One region of the Rhizobium sp. CB3060 genome, then DNA from elsewhere that is predicted to be linked to it. Evidence: riboswitches for the same ligand, from Rfam matches in the RefSeq annotation. Region 1 holds a riboswitch; the other holds the start of a gene.

The links. Region 1 has a riboswitch for cobalamin ahead of N2601_RS02250 (aromatic ring-hydroxylating oxygenase subunit alpha). Riboswitches for the same ligand answer to the same signal wherever they lie in the genome.
Region 2: linked by a shared signal. The riboswitch ahead of N2601_RS08610 (DUF1636 family protein) and the one ahead of N2601_RS02250 (aromatic ring-hydroxylating oxygenase subunit alpha) in region 1 are both predicted to bind cobalamin.

What each region holds. Positions count from the first base shown of each region.
Region 1 is NZ_CP104158.1:464,954-469,739, reverse strand. Features, by position in the region: gene N2601_RS02260 (glycoside hydrolase family 25 protein) at 1-43, shown strand, start outside; gene N2601_RS02255 (hybrid-cluster NAD(P)-dependent oxidoreductase) at 104-1,192, opposite strand; gene N2601_RS02250 (aromatic ring-hydroxylating oxygenase subunit alpha) at 1,195-2,439, opposite strand; cobalamin riboswitch at 2,542-2,745, opposite strand; gene N2601_RS02245 (ACT domain-containing protein) at 2,962-3,375, opposite strand; gene N2601_RS02240 (DUF6656 family protein) at 3,476-4,087, shown strand; gene N2601_RS02235 (L-threonylcarbamoyladenylate synthase) at 4,145-4,786, shown strand, end outside.
Region 2 is NZ_CP104158.1:1,758,506-1,763,291, forward strand. Features, by position in the region: gene N2601_RS08600 (ABC transporter substrate-binding protein) at 1-191, opposite strand, end outside; gene N2601_RS08605 (ABC transporter ATP-binding protein) at 205-984, opposite strand; gene N2601_RS08610 (DUF1636 family protein) at 995-1,408, opposite strand; cobalamin riboswitch at 1,517-1,733, opposite strand; gene N2601_RS08615 (FAD/NAD(P)-binding protein) at 1,953-3,368, opposite strand; gene N2601_RS08620 (RBBP9/YdeN family alpha/beta hydrolase) at 3,736-4,335, opposite strand; gene N2601_RS08625 (SfnB family sulfur acquisition oxidoreductase) at 4,530-4,786, shown strand, end outside.

The sequences.
Region 1 (4,786 bases):
GAAGACGGTCGAGATCAACGAGTTGAATTATCAGGATTTCTAGCGCATCCGCTATCGGGCGGGAGCCGCCCGATAGCGGATAAGTAGTCTCGATTCAAAAGGCTTAGGCTTCTATCTGCACATCCGTTTTAGGCCGCGAACAGCAGGCCAGAATGTAGCCTTCGTCGATTTCGTCGTCGAGGATGCCGCCATTATGGTTCATCTCGACCTCGCCCGACAGTTTCATCACCCTGCAGGTGCCGCAGAGACCGGATTCGCAGGCAGCACCGATGCGTACGCCGGCGCCGCGCGCGGCCTGCAGGATCGTCTGGCCTGGGGCGCAGGCGACATCCCTGCCGGCCATGGTGAAGCGGATCGAGGTCGCCGCGTCCATCGACGCGTCATCGCTGACTTCGGCCAGCGGCGTTGCCGCCTGCGCCGGCTGGAAGCTTTCCTGATGGTAGCGCGCCATGTCGAAGCCGTGGGCTTCCAGCATGGAGCGGACGGCATCCATGAAGACTTCAGGGCCGCAGCAGAAGATGGTGCGTTCCATGAAATCTGGCGCGAGCAGTCCGATCTTTGCCTTGTCGATGCGGCCCTTCAGCCCCGACCAGAGATCGGTGCGGCCGCAGCCTTCGACGATGAAGCCGAGATCGAGGTTCGGCATGAAGCGGGCGAGATATTCCAGCTCCGAGCGGAAGATGATGTCGGCGGGGCTGCGCGAGCAATTGACGAAGGTGATGTCCGACAAGGGCCCTGTGTCGGCCATGTAGCGCGTCATCGCCATCATCGGCGTGATGCCGGAGCCGGCCGAAACGAAGAGATATTTTTCGCCGGGATGACGGATGTGGCTGAAATCGCCGAGCGGGCCGAAAGCCTTGATGCGCATACCGGGCTTCAGGTTCTCGAACATCCAGCGCGTGCCGATGCTGTCCTTCTGCGCCTTCACCGTGACGGCCACGGAAAAGGGCCGCGACGGTGTCGAGGAAAGCGTGTAGGTGCGCATGACCGGCTCGGGCGCCGTCGGCAGTTCCAGGGTTACGAACTGGCCCGGCAGATAGCGGAACCAATTATCCTTGTCGGAGCGGAATGTGAAGGTCATCACATCGGGCGCTTCCGGCGTTGCCGACAGGCATTCGAGCAGATGCTGCCTGTCGCTCCATGGCTGCATCTGATCCAGGTGCTGATGACGGAGAGAGATGGTCATGTTCATACTCAGGCAACCGCCGACAGCTTGGCCTGATCGCCCTGCAGCCGGTTGATCATGAAATTCGAGTACCACTCGACGAACTGCATGACGCCGCCCTCGTGGAGTTCCGAATAGGGGCCGGGCTCATAGGCCGGCGAGCGTATACCGAAGGCATTTTCCTCGACGATGCGACGGTCCTGATCGTTGGTTTCCGTCCAGACATGGGTCAGTTCCTCGAGGTCATAGTCGACGCCCTCTACCGCATCCTTATGCACCAGCCATTTGGTGGTGACCGCGGTTTCCTCGGCGCTGATCGGCAGCACGCGGAAGGAAATGGCGTGGTCGCCGAGAAGATGGTTCCACGTTGTCGGGTAATGGAACAGGATCATCGCACCGATATTGTTGATGGTGACGTCAGGCGATAGCGGCCGCTTGACGGCGCGCCTGCCGGACATGGTGTAGCTTTCAGCCCCTTCGATCAGCGGCATGCGGGCGGCGCGGAACTGACCATCGGGTGCGATCTTGAATTGGCTCGGCAAGCCGGCGGCTTCGCAGCGCTGCCAGTGCTCAGTGATGAGGGGATCGTTCATCGCACCTTGTACACCCGTGATGGTCGGCGCTTCCGGGTAGGTACGGCAGAGCTCCGGATGATTGGCGGCGCAGTGATAGCACTCGCGATTGTTCTCCCATACCAGCTTCCAATTGCCCTTTTCGATAATGGTGCTCTGGAAGGCGACCTTCGTCTCGCCGATGCGATGCGGCGCCATGTAAGGCTCGATCGCGGCGCGGACCGGGGAGAAATCCGGGGCGTTTTTCGCCAGACAGATGAAGATGTAGCCGCCGACGCTCTCGCAGTGAACCGGCTTCAGGGAGAACTGGCTCTTGTCGAAATCCTCCGCCATCTGCCGGGCGAAGAGCAGCGAACCGTCGAGTTCGTAGGTCCACTGATGGTAAGGGCAGACAAGCTTGGCCGAAGAACCGCGCTCGGATGCGCAGACACGCGAGCCGCGGTGGCGACAACTATTGTGGAAGGCGCGGATGACCTGATCCCGGCCGCGGACGATAACGACGGGATAATCGCCGACCTGGACCGTGAAATAATTGCCGGCCCGCGGCACTTCGCAATCATGGCCGATGAACAGCCAGTCGCGATAGTAGATCATCTCCATGTCGAGCTTGAAATAATCGGGGTCGGTGTAGAAGGCCTGCTCCAGGCTGAAACCCTGGCGGCGGTTCTTCAATTGTCGCAAAACGTCGGTGCCGATATCCATGTGCCTATCCTCGTGCAATACCAGGCAGTAGGCAGAGGACATGCACCGGCCGGCCTTAAACAGCCCAACGCATTACCCCCCGACTGCCCGCCGCGGTCAGTGAAATCTGTCGTCCCCAAGGCTGGTTTCCGGGCTCTGGAGCGGTCCTCAAGAGGACCCCATGGCGCCTTCCCAGGTTGTTCTCGACCCAGTGGCTTTATCTGCCATGCCTCACTCCACCACCGTTGCGGGGGCAGCGCCGGATTTTGACCGGCTTCCCAATTCTCCGCCTCCCTAATAGACGGCACCTTGAGATTGAGGTCATCATAGCTCCCGCCTCACGCGTCGCTCTGCTGCAATGCGACATCGGCTTCGAAATTGGCGACAGGTGAGATGAAGCTTGGAAATGACGCGAATTTTGTCGCGATAATACGAACCAATTCAAACTATTAGCTCGGTCCCGGCAAGACGATCGTCCGTGTGAACCATTCTGCGCTCCATGACGCTTTATCTTGATTGCGACAGAGCGATGGGCGATGAATTTTAGGGACGATCTTGTCCGGCGGAGAGCGCCTTCAATGCCGCCATGGCACGCTCGGCATCGGCGATCGGCACGAAGATATGGTCATGATAATAGGCCGCAACGACATTGGCGCTGATGCCCTCGCTTCCGAGTGCCATAGCAAAGGCCGCCGTCAAGCCCACGGCCTCCAGCGAGGAATGGACGTCTAGGCTAATCATTCGCATGGCGGGTTCAGCCGGAAGCCCCGCCTGCCGGGCGGCCTCGATCGGAAGGATCAGCGTCATTCCCTCTTTTTCGTGGAACATTCCGATCGGCTTCAAATGGATATAGTCTGTCAGCATTGAAGGCGGCACGCAGCAAAAGACGAATTCGCCTTCAATGAGATTTGGCTTCATGCTCGCAATCAGCAGTTTGAGTTCGGTGATACCCGGCATGGCTCTGATCCTTCCAAACATCCCAGCGTGGCGCGCTTAAGCCCGGCTCAAGCTAGGCGATCTATTAACTGCTATCCATACCCATACCGAGAGTGCCGCCATGGCCAAGCTCAGATATTTCGACGCCAAGAAGCCCGCCGAACCGGAACCGGAATTGCCGGCGGCCTCCCATAGCGAATTCCTGCGCACCGGCCGCATCACCCGCGACAGGGCGCATTGGCTGGCCGAAGAGCGGCGCTATCTCAGCTATGAGGAAGTGGCCGAGCGCACGGCGAATAAGCTGCGGAATGCTGGCGAAAAGACCCACGATCGGCTGAACAGCTTTCACCAATCGATTCGTTTTCCGAAGCTGATCTTCCATCACACGCTGAAGGACACGCCGCATCTCGGTTATTGCCATGTCACTGCGGCGCGAACGCAATTTGCGCAGTATGAAGAGGTGAGCTGGGCCTTCTACATCGCCAACTTCTTTGCCCGCATCGGGCAGAACGACAATTTCTTCGAAAATATCAGCCTGAAATATTCGCGGATGTATTTTGCCGTCGCCGTCTTGCCGGATCAGGAATCGCCGGAAAAGAAACTGACGATCAACCGCGAGGTCCGAGGCAACGGCGTACTCTTCCACACACACGATCCGCAGATCGCCATCCGCAACGTGTTGCTGCTTGGCGCGCGCAACGAACAGCTCCGCGACATCATTCGCCAGCTTTGATCATTGATCCCCAAACTTGAAAAGCATAAGAACGGCCTGAACTACAACGGTCAGGCCATGGCGCGACACATAGACATTCTCCAGGATCCCGAAACGGCTATAGCTGCGGCGTCGGAAACGCTTGCCGAGGGGCTGCCGATCGGGTTGCCGACCGAGACGGTCTATGGGCTTGCCGCCGATGCCACCAATCCCGCTGCTATCACCCGCATCTATGAGACCAAGGGGCGGCCCCGCTTCAATCCGCTGATCTGCCACATGAGCGATCTCGCCATGGCGGAACGCCATGCGATCTTCGACCCGATCTCGCGGAAGCTGGCCGAAGCCTTCTGGCCCGGTCCGTTGACCCTTGTGCTGCCGCTGCGGCCGGAAAGCGATATCCATCCGCTGGCGACCGCGGGGCTTGATACGATCGGCATCCGTGTGCCGCAGGGTTTTGCTGGCGAGCTGATCCGCGCCTTCGGCCGGCCGCTCGCCGCCCCCAGCGCCAATACGTCCGGCAAGATCAGCGCCACCAGCGCCGATCATGTTCATGACGATCTCGGCGAACGGATTACACTCATCCTCGATGCCGGCGCTTCGGTTGTCGGCGTTGAATCGACGATCGTCAAGGTTGAGGACGGGGAGATGCGCCTGCTGAGGCCGGGGGGCCTCGCGGCTGAGGAGATCGAGCGGATCGCAGGTCAGCCGCTCAAGCGCAAG
Region 2 (4,786 bases), 1.3 Mb from region 1:
CGATCCCTTAGCTTCAGCGCCAGCATCATTTCCGTGAGGTTGACATCGTTGGAAACGGCGCGCTCCGGCGCCTTGTCGAAAGTGACATCGCGATTGCAGCTACGCACGGTGACGGGCTCGGCCAAAGCACCGCCGGCAAAGAACGTGCCGAGCAGCAAGGCGGTAGCGGACAAGGACATGCGGAAAGACATGGATGGCTCCAAATTATCGAAGAGAAAACGTAAAACGATGGGATGTGTCGCCCACGACCTGACGGCTCGCTTCGACACGGAATGCGGATGAGATGCGCTCGGCGGTCAGAACCTCGATTGCCAAGCCATGGCCGCTCAGACGGCCGAAATCGAGCACTGCGACATGCGTGGCGAAATCGGCGGCGAGATTGATGTCGTGCAAGGTCGTGATGATCGTCCGACCAAGGCCTTTCAGCAGCTCCAGTATTTCGAGCTGATGGCGGATATCGAGATGGTTGGTTGGCTCGTCGAGGATAATCAGCTCCGGCTCTTGCGCCAGCGCGCGGGCAATCAATACCCGCTGCTTTTCGCCGCCCGAAAGCGACGCGAATTGCCGGAGCGCCAGATCCTTGAGCTCCAGGCGGACAAGTGCTGCCGCGGTCGCCGCATGATCCTCCTCGCTCCAACGCGCCATGCCCTTGCGATGGGGAATGCGGCCCATCATCACCACATCGCGGACGCTAAAGGGAAAATCGCCCGGCGTCTCCTGCAGGACGACGGCGATACGCTGCGCCGCCTCGCGCGGGCCGATCGACCAGAGATCGATGCCGTCGAGACGCACGCAACCCCGTTGCGGCCGGATACCACGATAGAGGCAGCGCAGCAGGGTCGATTTACCCGCCCCGTTCGGGCCGATGATTGCCAGCCGATCACCAGCTTTGACGGACAGGCTGATGTCCCGGATGATCGGTTTACCCTTATGCGGGCCCCAGGTGACGCCGTCAGCTTCCAGTCGCAAGCATTTTTCCAGCATGACCCCGCTCCTACTGCAAGAGCGTTGCTTGGCGTTCGGCCGAAACGATCGCAGCCGGAATGCGCGCCAATGTCTTGCCGCCCAGCATTTTCGGGCGTTCGCCTTCCCGTGTCAGGCCATCGGGCCGATCGCGGTAAAGCTCGGCGAAGGAGACGAGTGCCCCGATATCCGCCTCGCCCGCGATGTCGCCGAAGAGGTAGGTCGCCTTTGCCGTTGCCTGGAAGGCGACGGTGCATGGCCGATCGCAGCCGGCCATGCAAACGCTGCCCTCCAGACTGAAATCGTCGGAAAGTGCCGCGCCAGCCTGGGTAATGGCGGCCTGTAGATGCTTCAGCAAATCAAGACCGGGACGGCATGGCGCGCCGACGTGACGGCAATTCGTGCATACGGTGATCCGATGCGTCTGCTCTCTCGCTGTATCCATGAAAAGCCTCCCGGAGATCTCGCCGGAGGCAAAGTCAAGATAGGGCCTGCGGACACAAACGCGCCCTCGCCCAACCACTGAATTTCCATCGGAACACCCCGTCCGTTGCGGTTGACGTCATCGATGGCAGGTCTCCTGGCTCGCGGGTCACAGCCCGTTCGCACCTTCCCGGCATGAAGCCAGTGGCATGTCGCGAACGCGCTCTCCGCTTACAGTTGCGGGGGCAGCCACGGTTTTGGCCCCTGATGGGTAATCCGCACCGTGTTCCCTTTTCAGCCGCCCTCCGGATGATTCCGGCGGCAGCACCATCGGTATGGTTCATCTCACAGAAAATCGAAGCGAGCAATGGTAGTGTCATTGAGGTCTGCACTTGTCCCCGAATTCCGGCTGGCGTGAATGGCAAGCGCATTTGTTATGTTATTACGTTACTAATTTCAATCAAAAAATAAGGCATGGCGATGAGGCCGAAGCTCGTATTCATAAGGGCTGTTGAACATGGCAAATGACCTCGCCTCCGAGTTTAGGCGAGCGACAAAAATCCCAATCACACCGCCTTGCACTGCGGATAGAACCGGGCCGCCACGCCTTCGGCGGCCGCATAGGCCTGCGTGACGATCTCGGGCACGAGATCGATGTCCGGCAGGCTGCCGAGCCCCAGCGGGCCGATGGCGAAAAGTCCCTCGATTATGCGGCCATCTGTGGAAAGCGCGCCCGTTGCTTCGACAGCAAGGCCAAGACCGAGTTCATCCTGTGTGGCGAGGCCCGCGTTGATCAGGCTCCGCATCAATGGCGTATCGAGATCGGGCTCCCGGCAGCGGCAATCGATCACCTCGTCGGCATAGATCTGCTCCACGCCCTGCTGACCGGCCGGCTTCAGCATCAATCCGGTCGGCGTGCGCCGTAGAAATTGCCCGCAACGCGACAGCGTATTACCCTCCGCCAGCTCCTGCCTCAGCCGGACATACAGAGCCTCCGGCAGACGGTTTCTATGGCTGTCGTAAAGGGCGCGCAGATGGCGGTTGAATTGCTGCTTCTGTCCGGCCGGCAGCGAGCGCCAAAGGGAGCGCGCATGTTTGCGCAGGCCGTTCATGACGGATTGCCAGCTTTGCCCGCTCGCCTCCGCATTCTCGCAAGCCCGCCGAATAAAACGCACAATCTCGCTGAGACTGCCGGGCATTGCTTCTGCAGGAAAGACCGGATCGGCATTGCTGCGGGTGTGGCTCTGCGGCAGAAAGCCGTGTCTCGAAACGATGGTGATCTGCCCATCATAGCCGTTGTCGCGCATCTGCAGCAGCCGGTCCACGACGCGCAGACCGCTACCGAGCAAGACCGTATGCGGGCGCGACACTAGGCGGCGGGCGCGGACCGTCGTCGGCGTCGCCACCGGTTCGCCGCTCTGCGGCTCGTGATCGGCAATGCCGTAACCAGTCGCCAGGACCACGGTGTCGAACGGGGGATAGACGGCGCCGGCGCTCTCCACCAAAAAGCGGTCGCCATGGCTGCGGCGAAGGCCGATCACCGTCTCGCCGCTGACCTGCACCGCAATATCCCGCCGCGAGGACAATGCCTCGGAAAAGCGCTGGTACACATAGTCGCTGAAAATGCTTTTGGGGACGAATATCTGCAAAAAGCCCGGTATGGCCGCCGGCACGGCACTGCGGAACGCGGCATTGCTACAGAGCCAATCGTTGAAATCATCGGGATCGCCAGCGGAAACCGAGAGATCGCGCACACGGCTGTTCAGGATTTCGCTGCTATGGCCGGAAGCCAACGCCTGACCGCCGCTGACGCTGGAATTGGGGTCGAAGAGCTGCAGATGAAAAGGCGTCCGCACCGTCTTCATCAAGGCGATCGCCGTCATCATGCCGGAAAAGCCGCGGCCGATGACAGCGATGCGCGGCATCGCATAGGCCTGCGCCGAGGCATTTGCCCTGGCAGAAAAAAGTCCCTGAACCGTCATATCAACTCCTGGGGCAAGAGGTGGTCGATCATGCTTTTCTGAGGGCACGCTGATACTTTGCCTGTGACCCGCACACAGCTCGCGGCCATCAAACGCTCGGCCGCTAGAGCGCCGCGCGTCGTAAACGCATTGGACGCTCTGGTTCTTGAATCCAGGGCATCCCTCTACCTGACGGGATGCTCTGGGCGGGCTCCCATTCAAGCTAGGAAGCCCGTTGCCTTCGTCAACCTGGACACACATCGAGCCATTGACGGCTCGACAAATGTCATTGTCGCTATTGTCTACTTATTTAGTCGTATATGAAAGCGCGAAAATGCGCCGGTAGCAAGCGCTTTCTTGCGACCGCATTTTTCATGGAAGACGACGCTTATGGCATGGCCCCGCACAGGACGTCGTGCAACGGTGGTCTTGCCCGCCTGAATTGCCGATCCTCGACCCCCTTCGTGAACGCGGAAAAGAGTTGGAAGCCCTGCTCCCATCGGCCAAAACCGCTGGCGATATTGATGTGGCCGGCATGGCCGAGATCATGAAGCTCACTATCCCATCGCGCGGCATGATGCCGAAGCTCGACGAAATCCATGTACGGATCATCGCGGCTGCCAACGACAAAGCTCGGAAATGGCAGAGCTTTAGTCGGCATTGTGCCGAAATCGATGGCGCCGGGATGCAGCCTCTCCGTCCGGTCGAGATCACAGGGAGCCACAAGAAAAGCGCCTTTCACATGCCGGGCGGCGGGGCGATCTGCGAGATTTGCGGCAAGCAGGCATCCGAGACTATGCGTGACGAGCCAGGCTTCTTCCACCCGCTCCAACTCTCTCTCCAGCGCCGCCAACCAGTGTTCCAGCACCGGCCTCGACCATGAAGCCTGACGGACGATGGCCGCAGAGGTCTTATCACGCGCCCAATGGCGCTGCCAATGCCCCTCGGCGGAGCCGTTTAAACCCGGAAGAATCAGTGTCGCGACCACGGCGCTCTCCTGGATGCGAGCGATGGCTGCATTGAGCCGCCCGCTTACAATTTCTCCATTCGGTGCCTATTATGGCGGATAGCGAAATCTGCATAAGCAAAGAAAATCTATTGTATAGTAGATCTATAGAAATTACGATCATAGCGCTTTCGCATAGCTAAGTCACTGATATGCCATCGTTGATGGGGTTATGAATGGGAACTGTTTCACAGTTGCACGAGCGCACCAGACCGCTCGCACACCGCATTCAAAGCGACGAGGAAGCGCTGGAAATCGCGCGATCGCTGGCCATCCAATTTGCACGGCAGGCAAGCGACCGCGACATCAACCGGGTGTTGCCCTACGAGGAGCTGGAGGCCCTGTCGCAATCCGGCCTGCTCGGCATCACCACTCCGTCCGAATATGACGGCATCGATATTTCCAACTCCGTTCTTGCCGAAATCATAGCCAT